Regions from separate parts of the Nitrosospira lacus genome, predicted to be linked through region 1. Evidence: riboswitches for the same ligand, from Rfam matches in the RefSeq annotation. Region 1 holds a riboswitch; each other region holds the start of a gene.
The links. Region 1 has a riboswitch for cyclic di-GMP ahead of EBAPG3_RS07310 (S8 family serine peptidase). Riboswitches for the same ligand answer to the same signal wherever they lie in the genome.

Region 1 (4,965 bases):
TGGGATGCACAGAACGCAACTGCCTGACAAAAGCGTTAAACTTTTTTGGCGTTGTGCTGAAACCTGCCTCCGCGCAGGCGGATAAACCGCCTTCAATCGGAATAGGTCCGCCCGCTCTGGGGCTATAAACAGCAAATGTATCGACGATATTCGCGGCAATTGCCTGTCCTACAAACTTGCGCACCGACCTCAAGGCGGCCCTATCAAGACCTCGCCCGTCATTGGTTAAAGTAATATTGACGGCACGTTCCGCAGGATCCGCAGGGGTCTGGGCAGTGACAGGCGCGATACCGAGGAGGGTTGCTCCCATCAGGCAAACATGAATTAACCTTTTCATTCTCTCCTCCTGTCTGTAAATCGTGGGCAAACCTCACAGGCAAGTGGCACACCTTGATGAAATGCCGGTGTGCACGCAGGTAACATCCATGACACTTCTTTTTGTAGCAGAGAAAATGCAAAAGTAAAGACGGACTTATGGTTTCCATGAGAAAAATCCACTGGCGGGTTGCATCATCCAGGCAGAAAAAACGGAATGACGGGCCGTCGTCGAAAACCGGGCCATGTACGATACCTGGCCCGGGTTTCATCGCGCGAGCATCTGCCCGCGATGCTATTTGACTACTTGATTACCGTTACATTTACGGAAGCGGACGCAGCGTTGCCTGCCAAATCCTTCGTCACGACTTCAACGGTATGCGTTCCGGCCGCGACTTTACGGATATTCCAGTTGTACCCTAGCGTGCTCCCGCTTCCGGTTGCCTTCAGCACGCCGTCGATATAAACCGTTTGTGTAATGCCTGCGGCGCCGCTATCGTCGGTTGCATTCACACTGATAGCCACATTGCTACCCGAGACACTCCCTGCCACCGGATTGATGATTTGTACGGCCGGCGCTGTGGTGTCCTGGGCAACCGTTACGGTTCCGTTGGCCACATTCACCGCCACGGCGGTTGAAGCCTTGGAGTTGCCGGCCGCGTCGAACGCATAGGCAACCAGGTTGGACATACCGTTGGGTGTACCGGTCGAATCCCAGGTGAATCCGAATGGCGCAGAAGTGTCGATGGCCACCGTGGTGCTGTTCACCCGCAGTTCTACATGGGTGACGCCGGTATTATCGGTCGCGGTCACATTCACGGGAACCAGCCCCGTCACCGTTGCGCCGCCCAGAGGCGCGGAGATGGAAACCACCGGAGGCTGAGTGTCCGCTACAGGAACAGCGGCAACGGCAGCCTTTACCGCTGCTCCCGCATTAACCCTCCCATAGCCATAATAGGGGTCACGTCCGGCAGCACCCAAATCAACGGCGGTTGAGAACAACAGACTTTCGATCTTGGTGTTCTGCAACGTAGGGGCGGCAGACATCATGAGCGCCACGACACCGGCGGTAACCGGGCTGGAAAACGAGGTACCGGATACCGCCCCATAGCCCCCACCCCGGGTTGTAGTCCAGATACCGGCTCCTGGTGCGGACACAGCAACAAAATTGCCATAGCTCGACCAGCTGGCCTTGGCGTCATTGCTGTCGGTGGCAGATACCGCGATCAGTGTGGTGGTGGGCGCATAAGTTTCATTGATACCGCTGTTACCCGCACCCACTACCACCAGCCCGCCCTTGTTCTTCATGTATTGCGCCGCATTCTGGATCGTCGAGCTGCCCGCTATCAGGGCGAAGCTCATATTGACAACACGCGCCCCACGGTCGGCCGCCCATGTCGTCCCCTGCGCCAGCATGCTTACATATCCAGCACCGCTGGTATTGGTGACGCGGATGGGCATGATTTTCGATTGACCGGAAACGGATGCGACACCCACCCCGTTATTGCCTGCCGCTGCCGCCGCGCCGGCTACCTTGGTGCCGTGGCCATATACGTCCGATGTATTGGAGTTATTGTCATAAAAATTCCATCCCGGCACCATGCGCGCGGCGAGATCGGGATGCGCGCTGTCGACCCCCGAGTCCAGGATAGCAATGGTTACTCCGGCGCCCTGGGCACCATCCCACGCGGATGCTGCGCCAATTTTAGGTAAGTGCCACGCACTGCCATAATAGGGATCATTCGGCACGAAATCGGGGGTTACAAGGTAGTCGGGCTCCGCAAACTTGAGGTGCGGGTGATGGGCGAGCCGCGCGGCAATGGCTTTTTCCGAGGCATTACCCGGCAAATCCACGATGTACAAGTCGCTCTGCCCGATCTTCCTGCCCTTGCCGCCATGGGCACCAAGTATCTTTGCCAGCTCCTTTTCGGGCAGCCCGGCACGGGGCACCACCAGGATCCGTCCTTTTGCCCATGTCTCGGAACCAGCGCCCGGTCCCTTGACTTCCGGGGGTGCGGCGTCGGAAATGGTTGGATGGAATCCCATGCAGGCCGCCAATATAACCGCGACCAAACCGAACCGGGCGCGTGTAACAGGTTTCAAGCCACTTGATGGAAATACACAGGTAGCCAGCCCTGAAATGCCGGAAGGTGATGCCTGATTGCTGATGCTCATTTGAAGTTCCTCCTCGTGGTGTGGAGGCGGAACTACCGGAATAGGCCTGGATTGAAAAATGCTCTAGCGCCGGACAATAAAGTCCATCCGAGCATCTTGCTTGATTCCCGTCAATCTATGACATTGATCAGGGAAGCGGCGTTATCTGGCAGTCCTGCCGTCCTGGGGCCTTTGCCCGGTAGACCGATGACTTTGCGTCCCCCGTTTTCACGGGGTTTGCCCTTTGCAGATCTAAAAATGTTGCGTCATCATTGCATGGATGACGCGCGCCGCCTATTGGACTGAAGTACAACTCGCCGAAGAGTGAAAATGGATAGGAAAAACCGGACCGGCAATCCCTTGCTGATGAATACGCCTTAAACCTGTACAAAATCCTGCGTGGATTTACATTTCCGTACGTACATTCCGGGACATCCGCCATTCCATGCAGAAAAATGCAAACACAACCATGATGATTGCTTGCATGCTTGGGAACGACGCGCATAGGCGCCTATTTAATGCACTTCCATGGTCGTACCAAATAACAAACCCGCCGAAGCGGGTCTGTTGTCAGGCCTGTATTAAGCAGATCAGGCTAGTTGCTTTTTGTGTCTGCGTGATATGCCGATACCCAATAGACCCAGGCCAAGAAGCGCCAGTGTTGCGGGTTCCGGTATTTCAATAGGGGGTACTGTACGATCGGTAGGACCAAGGCGGACTTGCTCCAAGTCGCTGATACCCGTCATTCCGGAGGCACTGTCGATGATTACTCTTACGATCACCTGATTATCCAGGGAAAAGCCGGTGAAGAAGTTCTGTCCCGACCCATCCAAGGCTTGGTTCAGGAAGCTGAAAGTCGCACCGAACTGATCGATCAGGAAAATATTCGCAGATCCATTCGCTCCGGCATCGATATTGAACTGCACTTTCGCAAAGCCGAGAAGCGGATCGTCCAGCCCCCACTCGATATGATTAAAGGAACCATCGGCGGCCTCAATACGCGCCTGCCCGCCTCCAGGAACTATAATATTTTCGTTACTGGTAAAGTTGACGAGTTGATGGGTCTGATTAAGCTCGCCGACTACGAGAGTATCGAGAACCCCGGGTTGCGTAAGCAGCACATTCTGGACATCTCCTGAACCCCCGATCAATCCTGTGCCTAGCTGAAGCGTTGCGGATGCGCTACCTGAGTAAAATGCACCCAGCAAAGCAATTGTGGCACTCGCTTTAAAAACTTTTTTTATGTTCATGATTCATTCTCCAAGTATTAAGTGACCCGATTAATAACAAAGCAAATGTCGTGCCAGATAGAGAATGATTATAATATATTGATTATTATAGTTAATATATAACCTTATTAAAAATATGTAAATTTTTCCGTCAGTTATTTGCTCAAGGGCCAGGAATCACTCGCTCTGAACGACGAAAAAGTTAATCTTCTATGGATATCGGTGGGAGCCGCCTCCAAGGCGGCTGTCGGCTATTTAGGGCCTGTTAACACTTATTTCGCACCCGCGACGGCGACGGATTTCTCCAGCACGAGGCATGAGCCGCGCGGCGGAGGAGACCTCCGTAAGCGGCGAGTAACGAAGGGCTGGATGAAATCCGTCCCGTCCCTTCGGGGTGCGCACAAAAAACGCGGGTGCGAAATAAGTGTTAACAGGCCCTAATAATAAGATGCCTTATGCGTCGCCAACATGCATTTAAATTCAAGAATCGGTGACATCCGGAGGAAGGAGGCCTCAATAAGGCAATGTAAGAAATTCCGACAAAATCAGCCGGCTCCGGATATTGATACAACTCGGCGCATTCACCGGGAGCTCGATTCATTTAAATGGAGAACCTATTAATAGAGATCCTATTAAACACGGAGCAATCGAGAGGGCAGCATTACTCAACCAAACTCTCAAAATCGCTGTTGCCAGATCCAAAAAAGGACTGGGCCGGTGTGGATGCCTGGCCCAGTGCACAGACGTATCAATAGGTTCGGGTTTTACTTGATAACGGTTACATTCACGGAAGCGGAGGAAGCATTACCCGCCTTGTCCTTCGCTAGTGCACGGATCGTGTGGATTCCGGCTGCAATATTCGTGGAACGGGTACTCCAGTTGTAACTCAGTGCGCCGCCGATTCCGGTTGCCTTCGCCACGCCGTCGATATAAATCGTCTGCGTAATGCCTGCAGCGCCACCATTGTCAGTTGCATTCACGCTGATCGCTACATTACCGCTAACACTACCCGCGACCGGATTGATGATTTTTACCACCGGTGGAGTGATATCTTTGACAACTGTTACGGTGCCATTCGCCACATTCACCGCCACAGAGGTCGAAGCCTTGGAGTTGCCGACCGCATCGAAGGCATAAGCCACCAGGCTGGCCATGCCGTTGGGTGTGCCGGCCGAATTCCAGGTGAATCCAAACGGGGCCGCCGTGTCAATCGCCACCGTGGTGCTGTTGACCCGCAGCTCCACGCGGGCCACGCCGACATTATCGG
Region 2 (4,965 bases), 860 kb from region 1:
GGCATTGCACCGCCTGTTAAGCGCAATGCCTACTGGACCGCAGGCTGGCAGGAGTTGCCGAGACGTGCGCCCTTGGAGGTGGGGCCGCTGGAACCGGCCACCGGTGTGGCGAAAATACCCTTCAGATCGCTTTCACCCAGGGTACCGGCGACGGCTGAGATCAGCGCGGCGCCACTGGCGCTGGCGGGGCTGACCGAACCGCCGGCGGTGAACGCGGCCAGCTCATACCAGAAGTCGTATGAACCATCCATTGCCTCTGCGCGCTGCTGGGCGTCGGAATTGGGGGATACGCGATTCAGTTTGACGAAAGCCCAGCGATCCGCCGTGGCGGTGGGCGCCGGGGTGTTTTCCGCGGACACCACGCCCAGGGCGAATTGGCCCGCACCGGTTGCCGTGTTCAGCGCGGTTTTCACGCCGCCGGTGCTGGACTGCTCGGTCACGACCGCGGTAGGTGTGCTGTCGGTGGCACGTGCCGGCTCCAGTGCACCTCCAGACAACCCGGTGGCGCAAGGTTTGTCAAGGAAGCGCAGGTTGGAAGCGGACTGGGTGCCGGAAGTGGGCACGCGGCGCGCCAGATTGACCACGGAACCCGCGGGCCCGCCGAAGATGCTGCCGTCCACGCTACCAATCGTACCTTGGCCGGCAACGGCGGTATAGCGCTGGGCGGGCATGCTGGGCTGGCAGGCGGGGGTGAGGTTGGGAGCGGTGGGCGTGCCATCGTCACAGGTCGCGGCCAGCAAACCATCGGCCACGTCATTCTTCTGCAACTGGAGGTACAACGGGTAGCTTACCGCCACGCCGAAGGCTTGGCCGATGTTGGTCGCCACCTCGCTGCCGATGGCGCCCAAGTCACGTCCGATTTCCAGGTTCTGCTTGTTGATCGTGTATTCGGTGTCGGAAAAACCGCCATCGGGATAGCTCTGGCCGGGAAGGGCCGAGGCATCGCCTTTGAGAGTGGTTGTGAAGGTCTTGGTAACCGTGTCGCTACAGCTGTTGTAGCGCCCGATGGGATAGGACACGCCGTTCAGGACGACGTTGGTGCTGCCGGCGGCGCCTGCGGCGCATTTACCGGCACCACCCAGCAACGCCAGGTTATTGATGCGCTTGATATTGCCCGGTAGATAACCGTTGGGATTGGGCTCGCCCGCCATGCTCAGATGCGGGGCGTAGGCGTTGAAGGAACCGCCTTCAACCGTATGGTACACCACCACTTTCTTGCCTGCCAGCGAACCGGCGGCGGCACTCATGGTGCAGGCGTAGGCGACCCGGTCGCCGCTGCTTTTGCCGGGCTCGGTGCCGGTGCTTTCCAGGTACATGTGGGCGTCATTGGCGCCGCCGTTGCCGGCCAAGCCATTGCACAGCGACATCACGCTGCGGAACACGGCATTGCTGGGGGCGGACGCACCGGACAACCACACGTAGGTGGTGGGACCGGCGGCAACCTGTGCAGGGGTGAGAGCGAACGCAGCCGGGGCCGTACCCAGCGCGGCCACGGCCAGCGCGATTTTACTCAGTTTCATTTTCATCTCGATATCCTTTTAACTGGTTGATAGCGTATTCATTCCTGCCCCACCTCCCCAAAGGGAGGCGGAAGCGGGTCGAAGAAGCGAGTGGGGGTGGTTCAGACCCCTGTCCGGCGGCGGACCATCGCGCCGAGCATGCCGAGCCCGGCCAGCAGCATGGCCCAGGTATCGGCTTCCGGCACCGGGCTGGTGATGTTGAGGACACCGGCTTCGTTCAATGTAACCTTGGTGAACTCGCCCGCGCCGATAACGCCGTCGTGATTCAGGTCAACACCAAAAGGTGTCTTGGTGGCCTGGGCGAGATTGGAAGTGGAGGAAGTCGTCAGGAACCAGAAGTTCTGCTCCGTACCCAGTACCTGGGTGGTGTCGACCGTGGTCTTCGCCAACCAGTTGTCACCTTGGGTCAAACCGCCAATTGCGCCGAAGAAGGTATTGGGGGCATCTGTCGGCGTGGCAACACTGGCGCCGTTGGCGTCGGTGGCATGGGTGCCGCGGCTGTTGTTGGCGGTGAGATACTGATCCATGCCGTTAAATCCTTTCACGTTCGTATTCCCTTGGCTCGGCCAGGCATCCACGCTGCCCGTGGTCAGATAGCGCGAACCGCCGGCGAGATTCCGGTCGGTGTCGTCCAGAGCGATCACATTGAATTCGATTTTGCCCGTATTGGCCGCACCGACAAAACTCAACAGTTGATTCCAGGAGGCGCCGTAGGCACCGGAGTTAAGGTTCCACGTTCCGGTGAGGCCGGTCAGGCTGCTGTTCGCGGCGAGCGCATCGTTCATTTTTAAGCCCAGATCGAACAGGGCCGAGATGTCATCCCCACCGGAGGTAGCGGAATCGCCCCCGTAGTAGCGTACGTTGAGCAGGAGTTCGCCGTTGCCGGTCGGGCCGCCGTCGATGGCGGCAAAAGCCGGCGCCGAGGCTGCCATGATGGCGGCGACCGCGAGTGCCTTAAGCTTGAAGTTCATTTTCATTACTGATACTCCTAAAAGGTTAAATGAGTTGCGCCTGATATCCGATTTTCAACCGGCTGACCCATGCGGCTCGTGGCCCACCTGATCAGCCATCCTGGAGCAACCCGGCTACCTCCGCTCACGCTTAGGCCCGCAGCTTTCCGTCCCCGCTTCGCAACGGGTTTGGCTTTGTTCCCCTCCGGCGTGAAGCGCTTGCACTTCCTGCCGGACGCTTGCCACTATATGCAGTGACGGTTAAGTGCTCATGAAACTCAACCGTGATTTTTGTAGTACTTCCTATCTATTCCTTCTGAACCGTAACGACACCTGATCAATAGCAGGTTCAACCCTGTTTCTGCCGCCCTTTCAGGTTAAAGACCTTATGTGACGGCAAATCGATAATTCGGAAAATTTTTCATAAGTCGTTCGGACTACAACACAACAGCTCCCGAACTCCAAATGATCACTAGAGCGTGATCTTCAATGCCATCGCCTTGGCCACCGCATGCGCCCGGTTGTTGACATTCAATTTGCGCAGTATTTTTTGAATATGGTTTTTAACGGTAAGCGGGCTGATTTTAAGCAGGCTCCCAATTTCAAGATTGCTCTTGCCCATCTGTACGTAGCGCAGAACTTCCGTCTCCCGGTCCGTGATGAGCTTTCTGCTTTTTTCCACCATGGTCCCAGGCCGGTGATGACGCTCGTGGAATAGCATTCGCACCAGTGCCATATGCATATGAGGTGTGAGCAGTTCGAGAAAGTATGCGTGGCGCTCGGTCAACGCACCGGAAATCTGCGTGAAGGCAAACAGGCTGCTCGTCCGGCCATTGGCATCGAACATTCCATGCGCCGCGACGCGCTCCAGGTTGCCGCGCTTGAGATCATTCGCGAAATGCTTGTAGGTAATGCCATTGAGATTATTCGGACAAACCAGAAATGGCCGGTTCCGGCCCGCGCTCCATGCCGACATCACGCGGAAGACGATGCCGCCATCCGGCCGGCAAAGCTCGGAAAACATGATTTCGCCTATTTCGGTGCGGCTGAATTTTTCGATGCTGATCGACTGGCCGGACCCCTCATCGAACACGCATATGAGCATGCCATGCGGCAAAAGGCCTTGTAACTCGCCTTGAGACCAGAGGAAGAATTGATGACGCCGGAAGATGGAGGTCGATGAGTCGATGATCCGGAACAGATACTCCATTTCTCGTTCCGTGAGAGTAATGGTTCCCCCCATGATGCCTCTTATGCCTTGATTTTATTTGTGTCGCATACCCGGCCACACCATCGGTAAAGTTGTATTTTGCTCAACTTCGGGAGCTCGGCTATTTTCAGCGCTTTGGATGACAAAATAATTAAGCTCATGTGTCAAATTCGTGAATATGATAGGAGCACAAAGGATCATATCGAATGCACATGGACGCCCATGGCGGCGTGGCGCGGATGGAGATTCAAGAAGATTGGTAAGCCTGAATCCCGCAATTGGACAGAGTGGATTGTGCGGTTTTTGGGACTCGGGCCGAGGCGCGGCAACACGGGATGGTGCGGCTCCGCATCGAAGTGCGGGCCCCCCATAGAGATCACCTCAGTGCAGCCCGATTCCCGACCGCTTCATGCCTGGAATGCCCGACGAATGGTTCCTCGAACCCGGTCGAGTGCGTTCAGTAGGCGGGTGGCGCGGAAGCCGAGCCCGCCGCAGTGGATGGATCAGGTAAGGCAGGAAGTGGCGATGCTTCCGGTTGCAGCGGGGACCGCGGTTCAGGTTGCGATTGAGGTTCGGGCCGAGGCTTAGGCTGGGGCTGGGATTGGGCTTGTGATCCCGGTTGCTGCGCGGTACCGCCGGCTTCTCCCGGCGTGTAGATGAAGGTCCAGTCCTGATAACTCACCGCGTCGGCGAAAGTCGCATAGCGCTCATGAAAATTTGCCCGCTTGAATGGTTTCCGGGTCGAAAGGCTATGGACCCCGACAATTCCGATGCCGGGCTTTCTGATCAGCCCCCACTCGGCCCTGCCCGTCATGGGATCGAAATAGATCTTGCGCAAATGCCGTTTGGGTATCGGGAAACGGTCATCGAAAAGCAGTCTTTCCTGCGACTCCGGGTAGCGCTTGGGCATTCCCGAAGAATTCTCGTAATAGGACCCGATCGCCTGCCTGAACTGTTCCCCTACGAACATCAGCTCCACTTCTTTTTCCCGTTGTGCCTCGGTTTGCCATAGCTGGCCGGCGGCAGCCAGAACGATACCGGCCAGCGCAACCACGAAGAGCATCCAGACATAGGTGAATCCTCTTTCCGCGCCCATGCCTCAGACCCCTTTTTCACCACGCCTCATAAAATGTGCCATCTTTTGCCTGCTCGGGTGAACCACTGCGCACATCGTAAACGCCACTGCCGTCGCGGGGGGGAGGCACGGCAACCCATGTTGCCGCGCTTTCCGTCAGCGGATCGACCGGGATAGCGCGCAAATACCGCTTCTCCACCAATTCGATCA
Region 3 (4,965 bases), 530 kb from region 1:
TAGCCTATTGCAGATCGTCATCACCCCGTTTTATTTCCTGATTGTATTCGCTGCGTTTCCGCTGTCGCCCATAAACCGCTACCGCATCACTTCCGGCTGGGCGCATCTGATGCTGTTTCTGCTGCGCGTCATCTGTGGCGTACAGTATCGCGTTATCGGCGCGGAACACATCCCGCAAGCACCAAGCATCATACTGTCCAAGCATCAATCGGCGTGGGAAACCCTCGCGTTTCAGCAGATCTTTCCACCCCAGGTGTGGGTGCTCAAGAAAGAGCTGCTGCGCGTGCCGTTTTTTGGCTGGGGATTGGCAATGAACAGCCCCATTGCGATCGATCGCAGCTCGGGAAAAACGGCGCTGAAGCAAATCGTCGAGCAAGGAAAAGACCGGTTGAGGCAGGGCTTCTGGATCGTGGTCTTTCCGGAAGGCACGCGCATTGCGCCGGGGAAAAAAGGTAAATACCACATTGGCGGTGCATGGCTCGCCACGCATACCGGCGCACCGGTGGTTCCGGTTGCGCACAATGCGGGGGAATTCTGGGGCAAGAATGCGTTCATCAAACATCCCGGCACGATTACCGTGAGCGTCGGCGCGCCGATAGATCCCGGATGCATGGAGCCCGGCGCTCTCAATGCCATGGTGGAAACCTGGATCGAGACGGAAATGATTCATGTTGGCGACCGGAATCAGGAGGCATATGACGGCAGCAAAACTATCCCGAACGCCGAAGGATAAGCGGACAGCGCCCGCAGACGAAATCCGCCGTGTCTGTTTGAACGGCAAGGAAGTCGCTTATACGCTCAAGCGCTGCAAACGCAGAACGATCGGCATGAAAATTGACAGCGAGGGCCTGACCGTCCGCATTCCATTAAGAGAATCGTTGCACTGGGTCGAATCGGTATTGCGAAACAAGGCCGATTGGGTGGTGGAAAAACTCGATGAATGGAGAACTCGAAAATTGTACGAACCGGTATGGGAAGAAGGAGCCATTTTCCCGCTGCTGGGCGAACCCTGGCAGTTGGCGGCGAGAGCTGCCGGGGTCACGCAAATGACTCGGGCAACGATGAAGACAGGAACTGAAGACAGGCAGATGCAATTGCCGCTGCTTTCCGTCCTAACCCCACGGCAAATCGAAAAAATCGTAATGGACTGGTATTGCAACAAAGCAATCGCATGCTTCAGCGAACGAATCGCGCTGTATGCGGATAAGCTCGGCGTTGCGCTGCCGCAGTTGCGGCTATCGCGCGCCAGAACCCAGTGGGGCAGTTGCAACACACATGGCATTGTCCATCTCAACTGGCGGTTGATTCAAATGCCACTTCATCTGGTGGACTATGTCGTGGCGCATGAATTGTCGCACCTCATCGAGATGAATCACTCGCCGGCTTTCTGGCAAACGGTGGGACGCGTCTATCCGGATTATGTGGCAGCGAGGAAGGAGTTGAAGAGGCTTGGATGATAGCAACGTCCGATAGTTGCCCATCCTGTACAGGTATGATTCATAGATACCGTTTCGATAAAAAAAGGGCGATGGACAACGAGGCTAAGAAACTGCTTCGTTAGGTCTAACTGCTCAAGGAATTTGGCGACGCGGACTTCCAGGCACTGAAAAACACAGAGGGGCGTCCCCCTCCGTGTCTCAGGACCGGCCCTATTCAAGGGGTTTACGGCGGCGCGCCAGAAAGCCCATCAGACTCAAGCCAGCCATGAACATGGCATAGGTTTCAGGTTCAGGAATAGGAGAAGATAGGTTGATAAAACTCTCATTGCCGCCACCACTCGCAAACCGTTGCAGATGCAAACCGATGCGCAAGTCGCCGGTTCCGCCATTGTTCGGGAGTGCGAGCGCGTTGATAACGCTGCTGTATGTCTGAGCGCCAGTCAGGTCGAAATCGATGGCGAGCCATTCACCCTGGCTAACACCGTTCCCCGAGACAGGTGCATTGGAATCCGCCAGAAAGCCGGCGGTTGTCACAAAAGCGGGGCTGACTAAATTGCCGCCGGGAAGATTGGGCGGACTGGCCCCTTGCGAGAAATTCACTCCCGATGAAGACGTAATGGATGCAATCCCGAGAAGCGTACCGTCGTCAAAGTAGACATCGGTCAGGGAAGAAGTGGAAGTGTTGGTAAAATTGAATCTCACCTGATGGCTGCCAAGATCTATCACCTCAACCTTGAGGTTCGCTTCCCCATCCGCCTCGGCTCCCGCGTTGTTATGCGTGATATTTGCAAAACTATAAGAGGTTGATACCGCCGCGTATCCGAGCGGCTGATAAACCGATATCGCGAGGGCAAACAGCAAGCCCGGCAATGGTCTTAGATAACTCATGAGCGACCCTCCCAAAAATTTGGTTTCAAAGATTTATGGTGTAAAACAATGGCATACTGGCACTCCGGCTATCTGCATGCGGACCGGTTTCTTCAGCAAGCGATGGTTTTGGCAGATCCTGGATTTTCCGGCCCCGTCTCGCAACGGGTGTGGCTTTACGGTACGTCAAAAGCTTAATGGAAGAGAATGACAGCAAATGCTTCGCCGGGATTTATATGCATGAGCTATTAGGCGCATGCCATGGAGGAAGACACCTATCAGTGCAAGATCGATAAAAGAATTGCAAGCCGCAATGACGCTGCCAATCGTCTGAATAAAATTCTCCGTTGATTGCTGGCTGACCTGGGGAGGCTCATTCAGAGATTCTTGACCTTTATGTTAGTATTTCATTTCATATCCATCATTCCGGTATCGCTCCATGCATAAATTCTGCACCGCTTCCCTGCTGCTCTTGCTGCTCAATGGCTGCGGCCTGAAGGGGCCTCTCTATCTTCCGCAAGAACAACCTGCGCAGTCATCGCAGCAATCCCCGGACGAAGTGAAAAAGAAGTGAGTGGTTTTCCTTCATTTGATTATCGCAATGGGAGGCTGTACGGTGAATCGGTTCAACTGGATCGCATTGCCCGCGAATTCGGCACGCCCTGCTATGTTTATTCACGCGCGGCGCTCGTTGCGGCTTACAGGGAATTCGACGCCGCATTCGGCGGACGCGACCATCTGGTGTGCTATGCAGTCAAGGCTAACTCCAATCTGGCTATTCTCAATTTACTCGCCCGTCTCGGCAGCGGCTTCGATATTGTCTCCGGGGGAGAACTCCAGCGAGTGCTGAAAGCGGGCGGTGATCCGCAAAAAGTGGTGTTTTCGGGAGTGGGCAAGCAACCGGATGAGATGCGGGCGGCGCTTGCTGCGGGAATATTCTGTTTCAACGTGGAATCGGAAGCGGAATTGGCCGTGCTGGACCGGGTGGCGGGTGAGTTGAATAAAATCGCGCCGGTGAGCCTGCGGGTCAATCCCGATGTGGACGCAAAGACGCACCCTTATATTTCCACTGGTCTCAAGGAAAACAAATTTGGTGTGCCCTTCGAAGAGGCGGAGAAGCTTTATGCCTCCGCACGCGAATTTGCCAACTTGCGCATCAGCGGACTGGATTGCCATATCGGCTCACAATTGACCAAACTGGGCCCCTTTGTCGAAGCTTGCGGGAAAATACTTGGCCTGTTGATTCGCCTTGAAACGCTGGGATTTACTATCGATCATCTGGATCTGGGCGGCGGTCTCGGCATTCGCTATTTGGGAGAAAATCCGCCCGCGGCGAAAGACTACGTCACGGCATTGTGTGCCGCGATCGGCCCACGTAACCAGCGCATCCTTATCGAACCTGGCCGCGCGCTGGTGGGCAACGCCGGTGTATTGCTTACGCGCGTCGAGTATCTCAAACATACCCCGCATCGGGATTTCGCCATCGTGGATGCCGCCATGAATGACCTGATGCGTCCGGCACTCTATGACGCCTACCATGAAATCCTGCCGGTTATTGCGAATGGCGGCGATGAGAAAATATATCAGATTGTCGGGCCCGTTTGTGAAACAGGCGATTTTTTGGGGCATGACCGGAAGCTGGCATTGTCTCAGGGCGACTTGCTAGCCATTATGTCCGCCGGAGCCTACGGCATGAGCATGAGCTCAAACTACAATACCCGCCCCCGTGCCGCTGAGGTCATGGTGGATGGTGACCACGTTCACCTTATTCGCCAACGCGAATCCCTGGAGCAACTGCTTGCCGGCGAGAAAATGCTTCCCTGAACGGAACTTACCCAGCAATTCCCCCTAAACAAGAAAAAGGGTTGCGAGCCCCAGGAAAATGAAAAAACCCCCGCTATCGGTAACGGCGGTAATCATCACGCTGGAACCCGCCGCCGGGTCGCGGCCAAGTTTATGCAGAGTCAACGGGATCAATACACCCAATAAAGCCGCCAGCAACAAATTCAACATCATTGCCAGCGTCATCACCAGTCCAAGAGAGCCGCTGCCGTAAATGAAAAAGGCGAACAAACCGACTACGCTACCCCATACCACACCGTTCACCGCACTCACGCCAATCTCCTTGGCAAACAGTTTGCGCGCATTGCCTGCATTGAGTTGGCCCAAAGCGAGGGCGCGCACGATCATCGTAATTGTCTGATTGCCCGAATTGCCGCCGATACCCGCAATAATCGGCATGAGCGCCGCCAGCGCCACCAGCTTTTCGATGGAATCCTCAAATACACCGATCACGCGCGATGCAATAAATGCGGTTACGAGATTAATGGCCAGCCAGGTCCAGCGGTTCTTCAAGCTTTTCCATACTGGCGCAAACAAATCCTCTTCTTCCCGCAAACCCGCCAGGTTCAACGCTTCGCTTTCCGCCTGCTCGCGGATAAAATCCATCACTGCGTTGACGGTAACACGGCCTATCAGTTTATCCTCCGCATTGACCACCGAAGCGGAAACAAGGTCATAGCGCTCAAATGCCTGCGCCGCCTGATGAGCATTATCGCTGGGATGAAGCTTCACCATTTCCTTGGCCATCACTGATCCCACCGTGGCATCGGGATCGCTTACCAGCAGTCGGTTCACCGGCAGCACTCCTTTCAGATGC

Region 2: linked by a shared signal. The riboswitch ahead of EBAPG3_RS03500 (PEP-CTERM sorting domain-containing protein) and the one ahead of EBAPG3_RS07310 (S8 family serine peptidase) in region 1 are both predicted to bind cyclic di-GMP.
Region 3: linked by a shared signal. The riboswitch ahead of EBAPG3_RS15385 (PEP-CTERM sorting domain-containing protein) and the one ahead of EBAPG3_RS07310 (S8 family serine peptidase) in region 1 are both predicted to bind cyclic di-GMP.

What each region holds. Positions count from the first base shown of each region.
Region 1 is NZ_CP021106.3:1,632,899-1,637,863, reverse strand. Features, by position in the region: gene EBAPG3_RS07315 (Kazal-type serine protease inhibitor family protein) at 1-337, opposite strand, end outside; gene EBAPG3_RS07310 (S8 family serine peptidase) at 619-2,490, opposite strand; cyclic di-GMP riboswitch class I at 2,635-2,721, opposite strand; gene EBAPG3_RS07305 (PEP-CTERM sorting domain-containing protein) at 3,060-3,719, opposite strand; gene EBAPG3_RS07300 (S8 family serine peptidase) at 4,463-4,965, opposite strand, start outside.
Region 2 is NZ_CP021106.3:769,364-774,328, reverse strand. Features, by position in the region: gene EBAPG3_RS03505 (hypothetical protein) at 30-1,526, opposite strand; gene EBAPG3_RS03500 (PEP-CTERM sorting domain-containing protein) at 1,622-2,497, opposite strand; cyclic di-GMP riboswitch class I at 2,593-2,674, opposite strand; gene epsA (XrtB/PEP-CTERM-associated transcriptional regulator EpsA) at 2,943-3,713, opposite strand; gene EBAPG3_RS03490 (type II secretion system protein) at 4,138-4,776, opposite strand; gene EBAPG3_RS03485 (type II secretion system protein) at 4,793-4,965, opposite strand, start outside.
Region 3 is NZ_CP021106.3:1,106,032-1,110,996, reverse strand. Features, by position in the region: gene EBAPG3_RS04890 (lysophospholipid acyltransferase family protein) at 1-733, shown strand, start outside; gene EBAPG3_RS04885 (M48 family metallopeptidase) at 696-1,457, shown strand; gene EBAPG3_RS15385 (PEP-CTERM sorting domain-containing protein) at 1,650-2,327, opposite strand; cyclic di-GMP riboswitch class I at 2,383-2,491, opposite strand; gene lptM (LPS translocon maturation chaperone LptM) at 2,746-2,880, shown strand; gene lysA (diaminopimelate decarboxylase) at 2,877-4,130, shown strand; gene mgtE (magnesium transporter) at 4,155-4,965, opposite strand, start outside.